Regions from separate parts of the Caulobacter sp. X genome, predicted to be linked through region 2. Evidence: riboswitches for the same ligand, from Rfam matches in the RefSeq annotation. Region 2 holds a riboswitch; the other holds the start of a gene.
What was found. A riboswitch is a leader RNA that binds a small molecule or an ion and turns the genes downstream of it on or off. The one in region 2 is predicted to bind cobalamin.
Positions count from the first base shown of each region.

Region 1: another riboswitch for cobalamin. It lies ahead of cobO (cob(I)yrinic acid a,c-diamide adenosyltransferase); the one in region 2 lies ahead of CSW60_RS01330 (TonB-dependent siderophore receptor).

Region 1 covers NZ_PEGF01000002.1:1,680,409-1,688,603, forward strand. Annotated here, with positions in the region: gene CSW60_RS20380 (glycoside hydrolase family 15 protein) at 1-1,357, opposite strand, end outside; gene CSW60_RS20385 (murein L,D-transpeptidase) at 1,577-3,076, shown strand; gene CSW60_RS20390 (DUF882 domain-containing protein) at 3,152-3,790, shown strand; gene CSW60_RS20395 (hypothetical protein) at 3,806-4,144, shown strand; gene CSW60_RS20400 (GFA family protein) at 4,241-4,639, shown strand; gene CSW60_RS23540 (hypothetical protein) at 4,644-4,805, opposite strand; gene CSW60_RS20405 (substrate-binding domain-containing protein) at 4,882-5,922, opposite strand; cobalamin riboswitch at 6,088-6,277, shown strand; gene cobO (cob(I)yrinic acid a,c-diamide adenosyltransferase) at 6,307-6,945, shown strand; gene CSW60_RS20415 (DUF1636 domain-containing protein) at 6,942-7,346, shown strand; gene CSW60_RS20420 (DUF2799 domain-containing protein) at 7,348-8,001, opposite strand; gene CSW60_RS20425 (transglycosylase domain-containing protein) at 8,073-8,195, opposite strand, start outside.
Region 2 covers NZ_PEGF01000001.1:302,680-310,874, reverse strand. Annotated here, with positions in the region: gene CSW60_RS01345 (iron ABC transporter permease) at 1-956, opposite strand, end outside; gene CSW60_RS01340 (ABC transporter substrate-binding protein) at 953-1,798, opposite strand; gene CSW60_RS01335 (aminotransferase class I/II-fold pyridoxal phosphate-dependent enzyme) at 1,788-2,804, opposite strand; gene CSW60_RS01330 (TonB-dependent siderophore receptor) at 2,814-4,763, opposite strand; cobalamin riboswitch at 4,904-5,094, opposite strand; gene cobU (bifunctional adenosylcobinamide kinase/adenosylcobinamide-phosphate guanylyltransferase) at 5,131-5,649, shown strand; partial or broken gene CSW60_RS23775 (hypothetical protein) at 5,960-6,079, shown strand; gene CSW60_RS01315 (MFS transporter) at 6,421-7,812, shown strand; gene mazG (nucleoside triphosphate pyrophosphohydrolase) at 7,778-8,195, shown strand, end outside.

The DNA.
Region 1 (8,195 bases), on a different contig from region 2:
CGCGGTCCTCGATGACCTTGCGCACATGGGCGGCGCGGCCGTTCCAGAAGGCGGCCTTTTCGGTCAGGCCCAGCTTCTCGGCGGCGTTGCCGAGGCGGTCGCACGCGGCCCAGCACATGGCCGAGGAATAGGTGTGGACGTTGGCGCGGCCCCGGAACTCCCAGAGGCTGGCGTCGGGCTGGTCGTGCAGCCGGAAGGCCTGCTCGCCGACCGGCTCCAGCGCCTCGAAGTCGTCGATCGTGGCCGGCCGCAGCAGGCGCTCGTCGAAGAAGGCCTGCACCGTCGAGAGCACGATCTGGCCGTAGACGTCGTTCTGGATGTGCTCGAACGCCTGGTTGCCCACGCGCACCGGCCCCATGCCGCGATAGCCGGGAAGGTCGGGGGCGACGCGCTCGGTCAGCACCTCCTCGAAGCCGACGCCGAACAGGGGCTGGATGTGGCCGCCCTGGGCCCGGTCGACGATGTTGCGCAGATAGCCGAGATAGTTCTCCAGCACGTCCACCGCGCCCAGCCGGTTCAGGGCCTGGACCACGTAATAGGCGTCGCGCAGCCAGCAGTAGCGGTAGTCCCAGTTGCGGCCGCTGTCGGCGTGCTCGGGGATCGAGGTCGTCAGCGCCGCGACGATGGCGCCGGTCTCCTCGTGCTGGCACAGCTTCAGGGTGATGGCCGCGCGGATCACGGCCGTCTGCCACTCCAGAGGCACGGCCAGCCCCCGCACCCAGTGCTTCCAATAGCTCTCGGTCTCGCGCAGCATCCGCTCGCAGGTCGGGCCCACCGGAGCCTCGAAGCCTTCATCGGCGCCCAGGAACATGGCGATCGGCTTTTCCAGGCGGAACGTGCGCTCCTCCAGGATGTGCGAGACCGGCGCGTCGGTGGTCAGCCGCATCGTCATGTCCGAGCAGAGATAGCGGATGTGGTGCGAGCCGCGCGTGTGTTCGGCGACCTTGGCGCCCCAGCCCGCCGTGGGGCGCAGGCGAAGGGTGATGCGCGCCACCCCGACCAGCGGCCGGATCAGGCGGATGAAGGCGGTGGGGCGGAAGATCCGGCCGAACTGCTCGTAGCGCGGGGCGAAGTCGATGATCTCGAGCCGCGCGCCGTCCAGGTCGGCGATCTCGGTGCGCAGGATCGGCGTGTTGCGGATGTAGCCCTGGCGGACCTCGGCGCGGCGGTCGACCTGCACGTCCCACAGGCCCTTGGCGTCCTGGCCGTCGGGATCGGCGTCGTCGAGCAGGGCGCTGAACACCGGATCGGAGTCCACGCGCGGCGCGCAGGCCCAGACGAAGCGGCCGGCGGTGTCGATCAGCGCGCTGACCGCGCAATTGCCGATCGGGAAGAGGTCGAGCGTCTTCTTGTCCAAGGTCTTGTTCCTAGCGCCCCCTCGGGCCGCCCCCAGGGGTCCCCGTTCGCCGGTTGAAACCAACAGTGTGGCTTGCGGGTTCCTGTCTTCGAGAAATCCGTCGCGACGGCGCGGCGGAAGGGTGGGGCGAGGGTCTGTCGCGTTGACGGCGAAGGTCCAGGCGACCATCTGAACTTCAAGACGCGGCGCGGCCGCGCGAAGGCGACGGACAGAGTGACGGTGAAGCGAGTCTTGAGATCCTGCGGCGTCCTGGCGGCGGCGCTGAGCGTGTTGCCCGTCTCGCCGGTCTTGGCCCAATCCCAGAGCCCGCCCGTCGCCGCCGGTCGCCAGGTGCAGGCGGTTCCGGTGGTTCCCGCCAAGCCGGCGGTCGACCTGACGACCCTCTCCTTGAGCGCCGCCCAGGCCGACGCCTTGGCCCAGGCTCTGCGCGGCGCGGACGCCCACGGCTTGCCGCCGGAGACGTTCGCGCCGGACGCGGCGATGGCGCTGCTGGCCGGCCAGGACCCGGCCGCCCGCGCCAAGGGCCAGGCGCAGCTGATCGACCTGACCCTGGCCTATGCCCGCGCCGTCCATGTGGGCCGCCTGCCGACCAGCGCCTTCATGGCCGAGTGGGGGCTGCGGCCGGACGCTTACGACCCCGCGCCGGACTTCGCAGCCGCCGTTCAGCAGGATCGGATCGCCGCGTGGCTGGCCAGCCTGCCGCCGCCGTATACGGGCTATCAGACGCTGATGACGGGCCTTGCGACCTATCGCGGTCTCGCGGCCAAGGGCGGTTGGAGCGTGGTGCCGTCAGGCCCCAGCCTGACCGAAGGCATGACCGATCCGCGCGTGAAGGTCCTGCGGGCGCGTCTATCCGTCGAGGACGCCACGGTCGCCCGGACCGGAAGCGACCTCTATGATCCCGCCTTGGTCCAGGCCGTGCAACGCGCTCAAAAGCGTTTCGGCCTCGATCCCGACGGCGTGGTCGGACCGGGCACGCTGCGCGCCTTGAATGTGCCCATCGCGCGCCGCATCGACCAGATCGAGGCCAATATGGAGCGCTGGCGCTGGCTGCCCCAGACCCTGCCGGCCGATCGCATCCAGGTGAACGTCGCCGCCGCGGTCATGTCGGTGTTCCAGCAGGACGTCCCGACCCTGACCATGCGCGCCGTCACCGGCCGCCCGGGCGACGAGACGCCGATGCTGTCGTCGCTGATTCACAGCATCGTCCTGAACCCGCCCTGGAACGTGCCGCAGTCGATCGCCGCCAAGGAGATCTGGCCCAAGGAAAAGGCCAGCCCCGGCTATCTGGCGCGCAACGACTTCATCGTCATCCCGACGGGCGACGGCGGCTCGCGCCTGCAGCAGAAGGCCGGCCCCAAGGCGGCGCTGGGGCAGGTGAAGTTCGACTTCGACAACCCCTACGGCGTCTATCTGCACGACACGCCCAGCCGCTCGAAGTTCGACAGCTTCAGCCGCCTGGCCAGCCACGGCTGCGTGCGCCTGCAAAAGCCGATCGAGCTGGTGAAGCTCCTGATGGCCGGCGACCCGGTCTGGACGCCGGAAAAGATCGACGCGACCCTAGCCTCGGGCGAGACGGTGCGGGCCAAGTTGCCCCAGCAGATGGCGGTCTTCCTGCTGTACTGGACGGCCTATGTGACGCCGGACGGGCAGGTGAATTTCCGCGACGATCCGTATGGCTGGGACAAGGAGCTGGTGCAGCGTATCGCCGCACTCTGACCCGGCTCAGCTTGCATTCTTAACGTTCTTGCGGTGTCCTGCCCCCACTTCAGTGTCGGGTAAGGGCGTAAACGCATGCATCGACGTAAGCTGCTCCAGTGGGGGCTGGGCGCTTTCGGGGCCGGACTTCTGCCGCTCGCGGCCGCGCGCGCCGACGACGACATCATCGGCGCGATCCTTCAGGGGAAACATCCGACCGCGGCTCCGGTTCCCGCCGAGCCGGTTCTGCCGCCCACGCCGGCGGCCGCGCCGGCGCCCATCGAGACGCGTTGGGTCCATCTGCATAACGTGCACACTGGCGAGAAGCTGGAAGCGGTCTACTGGGAGAACGGCGAGTACGTCCCCGACGCGGTCCAGGCCCTGAACAAGGTGCTTCGCGACTATCGCAACGACCAGGTCCACCCGATGGACCCCGGCCTCTATGACATTCTGGGCAAGATCCAGGCCCGCACCGAGGCCAAGTCGCCCTTCCAGGTGATCTCCGGCTATCGCTCGCCGGCGACCAACAAGATGCTGTCCAACCGCAGCGGCGAAGTCGCCAAACACAGCCTCCACATGGAGGGCAAGGCGATGGACATCTATCTGGAGGACGTCGCCCTCGAACACGTAAGAGCCGCCGCCCTGGATCTCGGCATGGGCGGCGTGGGTTATTATCCGCAGAGCCGGTTCGTCCACGTGGACGTGGGCCGGGTGCGCCAATGGAAGGGCGCGTGATCGAAGCGAGGTAGGATGAGCGAGCGTCGCGGCGGCCGGTTCGGCTGGATCTTTGTCGGCTTCGTCCTCGGCGTCCTAACCACCTTCGTGGCGATCTTCTTCCTGAACCTGGCCGACGATAGCGGCGTCGAAGACTACATGGAGCCGCGCGCCACCGCCGCCGAGCAGGCGGCCGACGCGGCCATGCGCGGGGCTCCAGCCTCGGAAGCGCAGTCGTCTCCCACGGCGCCGCCTATGGCCGCTCCCACGCCGGAAGCGCCCCCGGCCGCCGCGCCGCCGCCCGCTCAGCTGGATCCCCAGGTCGCCGAAGACGCCGCCGCCGCCGGCATGACGTCCCGCGCCAAGCCGAAGTGAGCCGCGACAACCCGTCTCACGATTCATCCACAGCCTGCTGACACCGCGCTGGCGGCAGGAGGGGCGCAGTTTCCTTGGGCTATCAAGGAGATGCGCTTGACCATCAAGGGAAGCTGCGTGTGCGGGGGCGTGCGGTTCGAGTTGTTCGAGCCGCCCGCGATGATGGGGACGTGCCATTGCTCCCGCTGCCGAAAGGCTGGGTCCAGCACCTATGCCTATGTTCGGGCGGAGGCTTTCCATTGGCTGGCGGGTCGAAATCTGCTGATCCGCTATCAGCCGAAACCGCCGATGCGGTTCAATCGCGTCTTCTGTCGTCGCTGCGGCACGTCGATCGGCGACCCCTATGCGGGCCGCATCTTGGCGATCTCGGCCAACTGCCTGGACGACGACATCGAGGCGCGGGTGAAGTTTCATGAATACGCGCCGGACAAGCCCTCCTGGTACGAGATCTGCGACGACGCTCGTCCGTATGGGCGCGAAACCGGCGGAGGATAGGTGATCAGGCCGCTTCGTCTTCGGGCGGGACGAAACGCGTCATGATCGCGCGCCGCGAGAATTGCATCAGCGTAGCGATGTAGTCTTCCAGCGCCTCGATGCGTTCGGCCTGGCGGACCACCAGAGCCTCAAGATCGCGCAGCCTCTCTTCGACCTTGTCGGTCATGACCGTCTCCGTTCCAGCCGCCGTCATGGAGCGCCGGCTGGAACGGAAGGTCAAGCGTGCGCCTGCACGCTTTCGGTTATTCCTTCGGCGCGGGCATGGCGGGCAGGGCGCCGGCCTTGCTCTTCATCGCCGCGTGTTGCGCCGGGGGCAGCGGGATCAGACCGCGGCCCTGCAGGTAGCCGCCGCGACCAGTGGCGGCGTCCGACACAAACTCGGTGACGAACTCCTTCAGGCCCGGCGTGACGCCGACCTGCGACTTCTTCACGTAGATGAACAGCGAGCGCGACAGCGGATACTGGCCGCTGGCGATCGTGGCCGGGGTCGGCTTCACGCCGTTGACCGCCGCGCCCTTGATGCGCGAGGCGTTCTCTTCCAGGAACGAGAAGCCGAACACGCCCAGGGCGTTCGGGGTCTTCTCGATCGTGCCGACGATGGCGTTGTCGTTCTCGCCGGCGTCCACCCAGCCGCCGTCGGTGCGCATCGGCGAGACAGTGGCCTTGAACTTCTTCTCGTCCTCGCCCTTCATCTTGGCCAGGGTCGGCAGCTTGGCCGCGCCGCCTTCCATGGCCAGCTCGACGAAGGCGTCACGGGTGCCCGAGGTCGGCGGCGGCCCGTAGACCAGGATGCGCGCCTTGGGCAGGCCAGGACCGACTTCGTTCCAGTTCTTGTAGGGCTGCTTGACCAGCTGGCCGCCGCGCAGGGTCTGGTCGGCCAGGCCCAGATACAGCTGCTCGAGCTTGAAGTTGAAGTCCGGGCCTTGCTTGTCGGTCGCCACGACGATGCCGTCGAAGCCGATCTTGATCTCGACGATGTCCTTCACGCCGGCCTTCTGGCAGGCCTGGAACTCGGACTTCTTCATCGGGCGCGAGGCGTTGGCGATGTCGGGGAACTTCTCGCCCGTACCGCCGCAGAACATCTTGATGCCGCCGCCGGTGCCCAGGCTCTCGACCTTGGGCGACTTCTTGCCGGTCTTCTTCGAGAAGTTCTCGGCCACGCGGGTGGAGAAGGGGAACACCGTCGAGGAGCCGGCGGCCCAGACATAGTCGCGGGCCGCGTGGGCCTGATCGGCGACGGCGAGCAGGGCGATGGTCGCGACCGCGCCAAGAAGCTTGTTCATGTCGTCAAATCCTGTGTCGTCCGGGGGAAGTTGGGGGGAACATGCCGGATCGATGAGCGGGCTTTTGTCACAGTTCGGCGACAGTTTTGCGACAGCGTCCGTGTGCGGACGAAGCTTGACCTTGGCGCGGGGCGCCATCCCCGCTTGACCCGTCCACCCGCCGCGCCTACGCCGGTTCTCGAAGGCATGGAGGCCGCAAGGCCTCCGGGAACGCGGTGACCAATCCGCGGCTGCCCCCGCAACTGTGATCGTCCGTCGATCGTCGCGGCCTCACGCCACTGGAGCTTCGGTTCTGGGAAGGCGCCGCGACGGGAGGGCGTAAGCCAGGAGACCGGCCTTCGTCACATCAACGCGGCCGGCGGGGTGTCCGGCGAAGGACGGACGATGAGCGAAGAAACGCACCACGAGGCGGCCCAAGAGGCTGAAAAGAACGCGCGCCATAACGCCAGGATGAAGGCGATCCAGGCGGCTCGCGCCAAGATGATGGCCGAGAAGAACATCGAGAAGGGCCTGCTGATCGTCCACACGGGGGCGGGCAAGGGCAAGACGACGGCGGCGCTGGGCATGGCCATCCGCGCCATCGGCCACGGCCACCGGGTCAGCATCATCCAGTTCATCAAGGGCGCGATGACAACCGGCGAGAAGGTGGTATTCGACGCGTTTCCCGACCAGGTCGAGTTCCGGCCGATGGGCGAGGGCTTCACCTGGGACACTCAGGATCGCGCCCGCGACATCGCCGTGGCCCGCGCGGCCTGGGAGGTGATCAAGGCGCGCATCCTCGATCCCGACGACTGGGACATGGTCATCGCCGACGAGCTGAACATCATCCTGCGCTACGACTATCTGCCGCTGGCCGAGGTGCTGGAGGTCGTGGCCGCGCGGCCCGAGGGCAAGCACGTGGTGATCACCGGCCGCAACGCGCCCGACGAACTGATCGAGGTCGCCGACCTCGTCACCGAGATGGCCCAGGTCAAGCACCCGTTCCGCGCCGGCGTGAAGGCCCAGGCGGGGATCGAGTTTTGAGTGTCCTGCGCGAGGCCGACGACGGTCCGGCGGTGGTGGTCTGCGACACCTGCCGCTTCTCGGCGGAGGAGCGCGACGGTCCGGACGGCGTGCGGGGCGGCGCGCTGCTGGCGGCGGCGTTGCGCGAGGCGGCCGACGGGACGGGCGTGGCGGTCCAGACCATGCCGTGCCTGTTCAACTGCGGCCAGCACTGCTCGGTCCACCTGCGCGCGCCGGGCAAGATCGGCTACGTCCTGGGCCGCTTCGAGCCGACCGCGCAGGCGGCGCGGGCGATCCTGGACTACGCCCTGGCCTATGCCGCGAGCGAGGAGGGCGTCGTGCCCTACCGCCAGTGGCCCGAGGGCGTGAAGGGCCACTTCATCGTCCGCGTGCCGCCGGCCGGCAAGCTGGTGGCGGACTAGGTCACCACCCGCCGTAGTGCGGCGCGAAGCGGGCCCTCAGGTCGTCGACCTCGCGCTCGGCGTCGCGGATCGCGTCCGCCGCCCGGCGGCCGTCCTCGATCGCCTCGCGGCGCTCGCGGCGCAGGCGATGCAGACGGTCGCGCAGCTCGCGGATCTGCTCGTCGGTCAGCTTGGGATTGCGCAGCTCGTCCTCGACGCCGTCGGCTTCTCGCGCGCGCCGGTCGGCCCGGGCGTCGGCGCTGCTGAGGTCGGAGCGGGCGCTGGAAAGGCGGCTCTCGGCGGCGTGGACCCGCTCGCCGTCCGCATAGCCGCCCAGGAACTCCGGCTCGACGGGCGGCGGGCAAACCCCGGCGTAGGAATGGCCTTGGCGTCCAACGCGGAAGCCGTTCATTTCGGTGCAGTAGCGCATCAGGCCCTGGTCGCGGCCCTGGATGTAGAGGCTCATGTCGGGGGCGACGCCGGTCTTCTCGCAGGCCTTGGCGTGGTCTTCGATCCGGCTCATCGACCGACCGTCGGCGCCGTCGATATAGCCGATGGCCCGCCAGTCGCCTTGCAGGCACTGCTCCTTGCTGAGCGTGGCGCAGGCGGCGACCGTCAGGCCGGCGAGGACGACGAAGGCTCCGATGACCACGGACCGCTTACCAGGAACACGCATTTCAACCTCCCCAGGGCTTGGCCCTCGGGAGCAGTTGGAGCTTGGCCGTGTGAACCTGACCTGAACGAGGCTTAAGGGCGCGGCTCGGCGGGCGGCGGGGCCTGCGGGACGCCGCTGTTCGGCGCGGCGGGCGTCGCCGGTTCGGCGGGGACGGTCAGCGGGGCGACGGGCAGGCCGTCGGGACCGATCTCGCC
Region 2 (8,195 bases):
ATCCAGAGGAAGAACGGCCCGCCCAGGGCGGCCGTGGCGACGCCCAGCTTGACCTCCTCGGCGGCCGGGGTCAGGCGGACCAGGATGTCGGCGCCCAGCGTCAGGGCCGCGCCGCCCAGCAGCGACGGCAGGAGCACCGCGCCGGGCCGCGAGCCGACCCAGGGCCGCAGCAGGTGCGGCACGATCAGCCCGACGAAACCGATGACGCCCGTCACCGCCACGCTCGAGCCGACGGCCAGGGCCACCCCGACCGCGAGCAGCAGGCGGGTCCGCGTCAGGCTGACGCCCAGCGACCGCGCGCCCTGCTCGCCCAAGGTGAGCGCGTCCAGGGCGCGGCCTTGGGTCAGCATGACGAGACATCCGGCGACGATGCCCGGCGCGGCGATGCACACCTCCTCGACGCTGCGGTCGGCCAGCGAGCCCATCACCCAGCTGACGATCTCGTCGACCGCCCAGGGGTTGGGCGCGAGGTTCAAAGCCAGCGAAATGCCCGCCGTGCAGACCGTCTGGATGACGAAACCGGCCAGGATGAAGGTGACGATGCTGGACGTCACGCCCGCCAGCGCCAGCAGCGCCGCGACGCCAAGGCCGGCCCCGACCATGGCCGCGGCCGGCAGGATCCAACTGGCCTGGGCCGCGGTCCCCAGATAGAGCGTCAGCACGGCGCCCATCGCGGCGGCCGACGACACGCCCATCGCGCCCGGATCGGCCAGCGGATTGCGGGTGTAGCCCTGCAGCGCCGCGCCGCTCAGGCCCAGAGCGCCGCCGACCAACAGCGCCAGGATCGTGCGCGGCAACCGCAGGCCAAAGACGATCGCCCAGCGGGGATCGGCGCCGTTCGAGACCCAGACGCTCCAGGGCGTCCAGACCCGTCCCGCGCAGAGGCTGGCGACGAACAGCCCGATCAACGCCACGCCCAGGACGCCGCACGCCAGCCATGTCGATCGGGTTCTCATTCGGTCTCTTCCAGGACTTCGGCGCGGGCGCGGGCCATGGCCTGGGCGGACTGGATCAGCACCGGTCCGCCGCAATAGAGCAGCCGCTCGGGAAAGCGGGCCTGCCTCATCCTGCCCTTCAGCGCGCCGAGCGCCGGATGGGTCATGACCCGGTCGGCCCAGCTGCGCGCGCCGGGCGCCGGCTCGCCGACGAGCAGCACCTCGGGCGGATCGGCCAGCAGCAGCTCCAAGGGCACGTTTCCCCAGGACTTCAGGCCATACCGCCGCGCGACATTGTCGAAGCCGGCCAGGGTCATCATCTCGTCGGCCAGCGTGTGAGGTCCCGCCGCGAAGCCATTGGGTTGATAGATCAAAGCGCTCAACCGCCGAGACCCCGGACGCGGCGTCGCTTCGACGATGGCGGCCCGGATCCGGGCGACCAGCTGCTCGCCGCGCTCGGGACGGCCGATCAGCCGCGCCATGCGCCGCACCTGCCCAAGGCTCTCCTCGACCGTCTTGGGCACGGCGAAGCGCTCGACGGGGACATGCAGACGCTTCAGCGCGTTGCGGGTCGCCAGGGCCGAGTGCTGGCTGGCCAGAACGAGATCCGGCTGCAGCGCGATGATCTCCTCGGCGGTCTCCCAGGTAAACGGCAGGGTCCGCGCCTGCGCCGCCACGGTGGAGCCCCGCGGCTCGCGCGCGTAGTGGCTGAGGGCGGCGATCTGCGAGCGGTCGGCCAGATGCACGAGCATCGCGTCGAGGCAGGCGTTCAGCGAGGCGATCCGCCGAGGGCCAGCCACGGCCGGCGTCGCCGCGCCGAGGGCCAGGGCCCCTCCCACGACGTTGCGGCGGCTAAGCGACATGTCGCACCGCCTGCAGCGCCTGGCGCAGCCGTTCGAGGTGGTCGCGCGATGGAATGCCAAAGCGCAGGCGCGTGGGATGCTCCGCGAACGGCCGCGTCAGGACGCCCTGAGCGCAGAGCCGGACGAACAGCCGATGCGCGTCCGGCGTTTCGACCCAACGGAAGAGATCGCAGCCGCCAACGACGCCGAGCCCGGCGGCGCTGAGAACCGCGTCAACATTGCGGGCTTGGGACGCCAGGCAGGCGGCCGTGGTCGCGCGCCAGGTCTCGTCGGCATAGGCGCCAAGCCCCAGGGCCAGGGCGTCTGCGCAGACCGGCCAATCCCCTAGAACGACGCGAAATTGTTGCGATAAGAGGTTGCCGCAGATGACAAATCCCAGCCGCGCTCCTGGCAGGCCGTAGAACTTGCCGAACGAGCGCAGCACGACCAGACGCTCGATCTCGAGATCCGCCACGCTAAGCTGCGGCGTGGTCTCGACGAACGCCTCGTCGACAATCGTCCATTGCCCCTGGGCCGATCGCGCCGCGGCGAGATCCGCCAGCGCGTCGCGCCCCACTTGCCGGCCGTCCGGGTTATTTGGGTTGACCAGGACGAGGATGTCCGCGTCCGCCGCGCGCCGATCATCGATCGTCGCGACCATCTGCGGCTTGCGGCTGGCCCAGGCCTCGACGTGGCCCCCGTAGATCGGCGCGACCAGGGCGACGTCGCCCTCGCCCAGCAGAAGCGGTGGGAGCCTCAGCGCGATATCCGCGCCGCCGACCGCCACGACACGTCGGGGATCGACGACGCCGAAGGCGCGGCCGGCGACCGCCTCCAGCGCCGCGAGAGCGGAAGGATCGGGCAGAGAGCGCAGGGCGCGGTCAGGCGCGCGCGCGCCTGGCCAGGGCTCGGGATTGATCCCGGTCGAAAGATCGAGCCAGGGCTCGCGCACGTCCGGATAGGCGGCCATCGCCTCGCGGAGACGGCCGCCATGTCGGAAGGCGCCGAGGTGGGGGATCGACGCCATGTCCGCGCCCTAGAAGCGCGCCCGCAGGCCCACGAAGGCGCCGCGACCGGGCGTCCCGTAGTTCAGGATGGTCTGATAGTCCTTGTCGAACGCGTTCTCGACGCGGGCGAAGACCTCCAGGCCCGACTTCAGCGGATAGGACGCGCGCAGGTCGACCAGCGTGTAGTCCTTCACCACCTGGGTGTTGAGGTCGTTGTTGTAGGTCTTGCCCACGTAGCGCACGGCGACAGTGGTCGACAGCTTCACCGGCCAGACATAGGTGGCCGACAGGTTGCCCATGTTCTTCGGACGGCGGGTCAGCTGCTTGCCCTTGGCCGAGCCGGAGTCGGTTTCGGCGTCGGTATAGGTGTAGTTGCCCGATAGGACCAGGCCCTCAATCGGCTTATATTCACCAATCAGTTCAAGACCTTGCGTCTTGGTCTTCAGGACGTTGTTGTAATAGCCATAGCGGAACACGCCGCCCGGCGCGCACATCGGTTGCGCCGCGCTTGAGCATGAGAAGTAGCGGATTTCGTTATCGGCCTCGCGGTGGAACCAGGTGGCGACGGCCCGGGCCTTGCCGCCCAGGAAGCGCTGCTCGACGCCGGCGTCCCAGCTGTCGAACTTCTCGGGCGAGAGGTTCAGGTTGCCGTACTCACTGAACAGCTCGTAGAGGCCCGGAGCCCGGAATCCCTGGCCGAAGCTGGCGCGCAGGACCGTGTTCCCCTCGTTCAAGGCCCAGGCGGCCGAGGCCTGGCCCAGGGTGTGGCTGCCATAGGTGTCGTGGTCCTCGTAGCGCACGCCGGCGGTCAGGGTCAGGCCCGGAACGACCTCGGCCTGCAGTTGGCCATAGAGGCTGTCGACGCCGACCTTGCCGGTGGCGAAGGCCGGGTTCGGCTTGCTGGTCGACGGCGAGCGGGTGCGCATCCGAGCCTTCTCGGTCTCGGCGCCGAAGGTGGCGGTCACGAGGTCGGTCACCGCGAACACGCCCTGGTACTCCCAGCGCTTGTTCTTGCCGGCCGCATCGAAGGTCAGCGGCACGGTCGGGCGGGCCGGATTGTAGTTCTCGCGGTCGGTGTCGGTGTAGGCGTAGCCGACCCGGTTGTTCCAGCGGCCGTCCAGCAGGCCGAAGTTCAGGCCGGTATAGATCACCAGTTCCTCGGTGCGGCCGAATTCGGGATCATCGACGTTGAAGCCGTCGAAATCGTTCTTGCCCTTCGAATAGACCGAACGGACCTCGGCCGAGACGTTTTCGGCCAGCGCCACGCGCAGGCGGCCCGACAGGCCGGCGTTCTGGTAGCCGTCCTTCTCCTTGCCCAGCTTGTAGGCCGAGAAGCCGTCGGTGGTGTAGTAGCCGCCCGCGACGCGCCAGGTGATCTTGTCGCTGGCGCCGCCGACGCCGGCCCGCAGATAGCCGGTCTTGCGCGCGCCGGCCTCGGCGTCGATCGAGCTGGAGAACGGCGTGGTCGGTTCGGCGGTCACGATATTGACCACGCCGCCGATGGCCTGGCTGCCCCACAGGGTCGACTGGGCGCCGCGCAAGATCTCGATGCGCGAGATGTCGCCGACCAGCAGGTTGCCGCTGTTGAAGCCGCCTTGCGTCGAGGACGGGTCGTTCAGCTTGACGCCGTCGATCAGGACGACGGTGTGCTGGCCTTCGGCGCCGCGGATGTTGAGCGTGGTCGAAGTGCCCGGCCCGCCGTTGCGGGTGAAGCTGACGCCCGGCGTCTGGGCCAGCAGCTCGACGACCGAGATCGCCTGGCTGGCCTCGATGGCCGGCTGGGTCAGCACGGTCACCGACGCGCCGACCTTCTCGATCGGCTGGGCGGTGCGGGTGGCGGTGACGACAACCTGGGCGACGCCGTTGGCGCCGGTCGCGCCGGCGACGTCGGCCTCGGGGGCCTTCTGGTCATCGGCCATGGCGACGCCGGCGATCAGGGTGGTGGCAAGCGCGGTGGAGCTCAGAAAAGCTCGGATCATGGTTCTTTCTTCCCCTACTGAACGACCCACGCGCCAGCCCGGCTCGCACGAGGCGGACCACGCGCGAACTCGGACCGTCGCGCGGTCCATTGACTGTCGTTTCTCGGGAGATCCCGTTCGTTCGGCGCACCCCGGCCGAGCGATGAACGACCGCGCCGGGCAGGTCTCCTGGCTCGCGGGTCAATGCTCTTGGCGCCGCCTTCCCAGGACCCGAGGACCCCAGTGGCGTATGGCGCTAGAACTCGCCGCTAACAGTTGCGGGGGCAGCCGAGGCCTTGAACCTCGTTCCCTTTTAATCCTCTTTCGAGGAGCCTGACGCGTCGCAAGGCCTATATGCTGCGCCGCACACCGTCAATGTGGAGCTTTCATGACCGTGACCCTGGTGCTTGGCGGCGCGCGCTCGGGAAAGAGCGGCTTCGCCCAGAAGGCGGCGGAAACCGCGGCCGGCGGAGGTCGAACGGTGATGATCGCCACGGGACAGGCCTTCGACGACGAGATGGCCGAGCGCATCGCGCGCCACCAAGCCGATCGCGGCGAATCATGGACCACCATCGAAGCGCCGCTTGAGCTCGCCGCCGCCATCGCCGCCCTCCCCGCAGACGCGATCGCTGTCATCGACTGCCTGACCCTGTGGCTATCGAACCAGATGCTCGCCGAGCGCGATGTCGAGGCGGCGTGCGCGGAACTGGTCGCGGCGGTCGCCGCCTGCCCCGCCCGCCTCTGGCTGGTCAGCAACGAGGTTGGTCTCGGCATCGTGCCCGAGACGCCGCTGGGCCGCCGCTTCCGCGACGAGGCCGGCCGCCTGAACCAGCGTCTGGCCGCGACCGTGGACGAGGTCTATTTCGTGGCGGCGGGGCTGCCGCTGCGGATGAAGCCGCAGGGGTGAACGCTCGTCGGAGGACGAGCGGAGAGAACCCTCTCCCGTCGGGAGAGGGCGGGGCCCGCGCCGCAGGCGTGGGAGGGTGAGGGGATGGCGGAGCCAGTGATGAGTCCGCGCAAGCCTCTGTGTTACCTGCGTTTTTAACGGTGAGGGCTTAGGCCCTCACCCTCCCAAGCTTCGCTTGGGCCCCACCCTCTCCCCGGGGAGAGGGTGATGGAAGGAACGAGCGTTCGCGCGATCTTATCCTCCCCCTCGAAACCTGCCGTATCCTCTACCCACCTCGTCGCGAGGAAAGGGCGCATGGCCAGCGACCATCGTGGCGGCGGGGGGCGATCGAGCGGGGACAGGTTCGAGGGGGATACTCGGACGGTCCGGGGCTGAGCTTGCTGGGCTCACCCGCCCGCCGTCGGCGTGGTTGAAGGCAAAAGGGCGTGTCTGGCTGGAAGCCCGTCCTCTTCGACCGCTGGGCTTTGAGGAAACTCACAAGCCCGGGTCCCGGTAAGGCCTGAACAGGGCCACCCGACGGGACGCTGGCGGATAACGGTCGCGCGGAGCGTCGGGCTTCGTCGAAACGGTATTTATTCAATTCTTCCGGACGGATGTCCGGCGCTCCGCGTCCCTTTCCATCCCTTCAGCGGGCGACCGCGTGAAGCGCGGCGCCACGAGTCGGATGATAGAACGGGCTAGCGCTTGACGAACAATGCTCGCACACTTGTTTGAAATGACCGTCTCAGGTCGGGTACGAAGCGCGAGCAACGGCGCGGGAGGAGTAAGGCGATGACGGAGCGTGAATCGTCATGGACGCTGGCCAGGTTCGCCGTGCCGGCCGTCCCGATCGCGGCGATGGGCCTGCCCCTGGTCGTCTACCTGCCGGAATACTACGTCACGTCGCTCGGCCTTTCCCTGACCACGGTGGGCGCGGCCTTCCTGATCGTGAAGCTGCTCGACATGCTTCTGGATCCGGTGCTGGGCGGGCTGATGGACAACACGCGGTCGCGCTTCGGTCGCTTCCGACCGTGGCTCGCCGCCGGCGCTCCGGTGATCGCGATCGGCGCGTATGCGCTGTTCATGGCCAAGCCTGGCGTTGGAGCCGTTTACCTCTGGTTCTGGCTGTCGGTCGTCTATGTCGGCTATTCGATGGTCGTGCTGTCGCAGACCGCCTGGGGCGCCGTCCTGTCCAGCGACTACCAGCAGCGCTCTCGCATCTTCGCCTGGTGGCAGGCCGCCAATGTCGTGGGCATGATCCTGGTGCTGTGCCTGCCGCCGATCGTCACTGGCGTATTCAAGGGCGACCATCTGGACAGCATCGCCGCCATGGGCTGGTTCATCGTCCTGCTGGCGCCTCTGGCGGTCCTGCTCGCGGTGACGACGGTGGGCGAACCCATCGCGCCGCCCAGGCGCGGCAAGACAGGCCTCAAGCAGTATCTTGACCTGCTGACCCGTCCCTCGGTGCGACGCCTGCTGATCGCCGATCTGCTGATGGGCTTGGCGCCCGGCATCGCCGGCACGCTGTTCCTGTTCTTCTTCGAGCGGATCAAGGGCTTCGACAAGACCCAGTCGGGTGTCCTGCTGCTGATCTATTTCATCGCCGCCCTGGCCGGCGCGCCGATCTGGCCGATGCTGGCCAAGCGCATCGGCAAGCACCGCGCGCTGGCGGTGGCGTCGGTCGTTTACGCGTTCGTGCAACTGGCGACCGCCTTCATGCCGTCCGGAGAAGTCGTACTGGGCATGATCATCCTGATCCTGGCCGGCCTGCCCTACTCCGCCGCGCAACTGCTGGTGCGGTCCATGATGGCCGATATCGGCGACGAAGAGCGCCTGCTGACCGGCGTGGACAAGACCGGCCTGCTCTATGCGATCGTCACCGGCACGGTGAAGCTGGGCTACGCCCTGGCTGTCGGCGTCTTCATCATCCTGGGCGCGATGGGCTTCGATCCGAAGACGCCGACCGCGGCGGGCGATGCGGCGCTGGTCGGGCTCTACGCCTTCGCTCCGGCGGCGCTAGGACTGATGGTCGCGGCGGTGATCATGCGCTATCCGCTGGATGCGAACCGTCTCGCCGAGATTCAGCGCCAGCTCGCGGCGCGGGATGCGGCCGAGGCCTCGTCCAAGCCCGTAGCCGAGCCGGATCCCCATGCCCCTGACGCCTTCGTCGCCCCCGCCGAGTGAAGACCAAAGCCCGATCGCCCGCCTGGTCGAGATCATGGCCAGGCTTCGCGACCCGAACGGCGGCTGCCCGTGGGACTTGGAGCAGACCTTCGCGACGATCGCACCCTATACGGTCGAGGAGGCCTACGAGGTCGCCGACGCCATCGAGCGCGGCGATCTCTCGGACCTGAAAGAGGAGTTGGGCGACCTGCTGCTGCAGGTGGTGTTCCACTCGCGGATGGCCCAGGAGCAAGGGGCGTTCGACATCGACGACGTCGCGACGGCGATCTCGGACAAGATGATCCGCCGCCATCCGCACGTGTTCGGCGACCATGCCTACGAAAACCTCTCGGCCCAGGTCGAGGGCTGGGAGGCCCTGAAGGCCCAGGAGCGCCAAGCCAAGG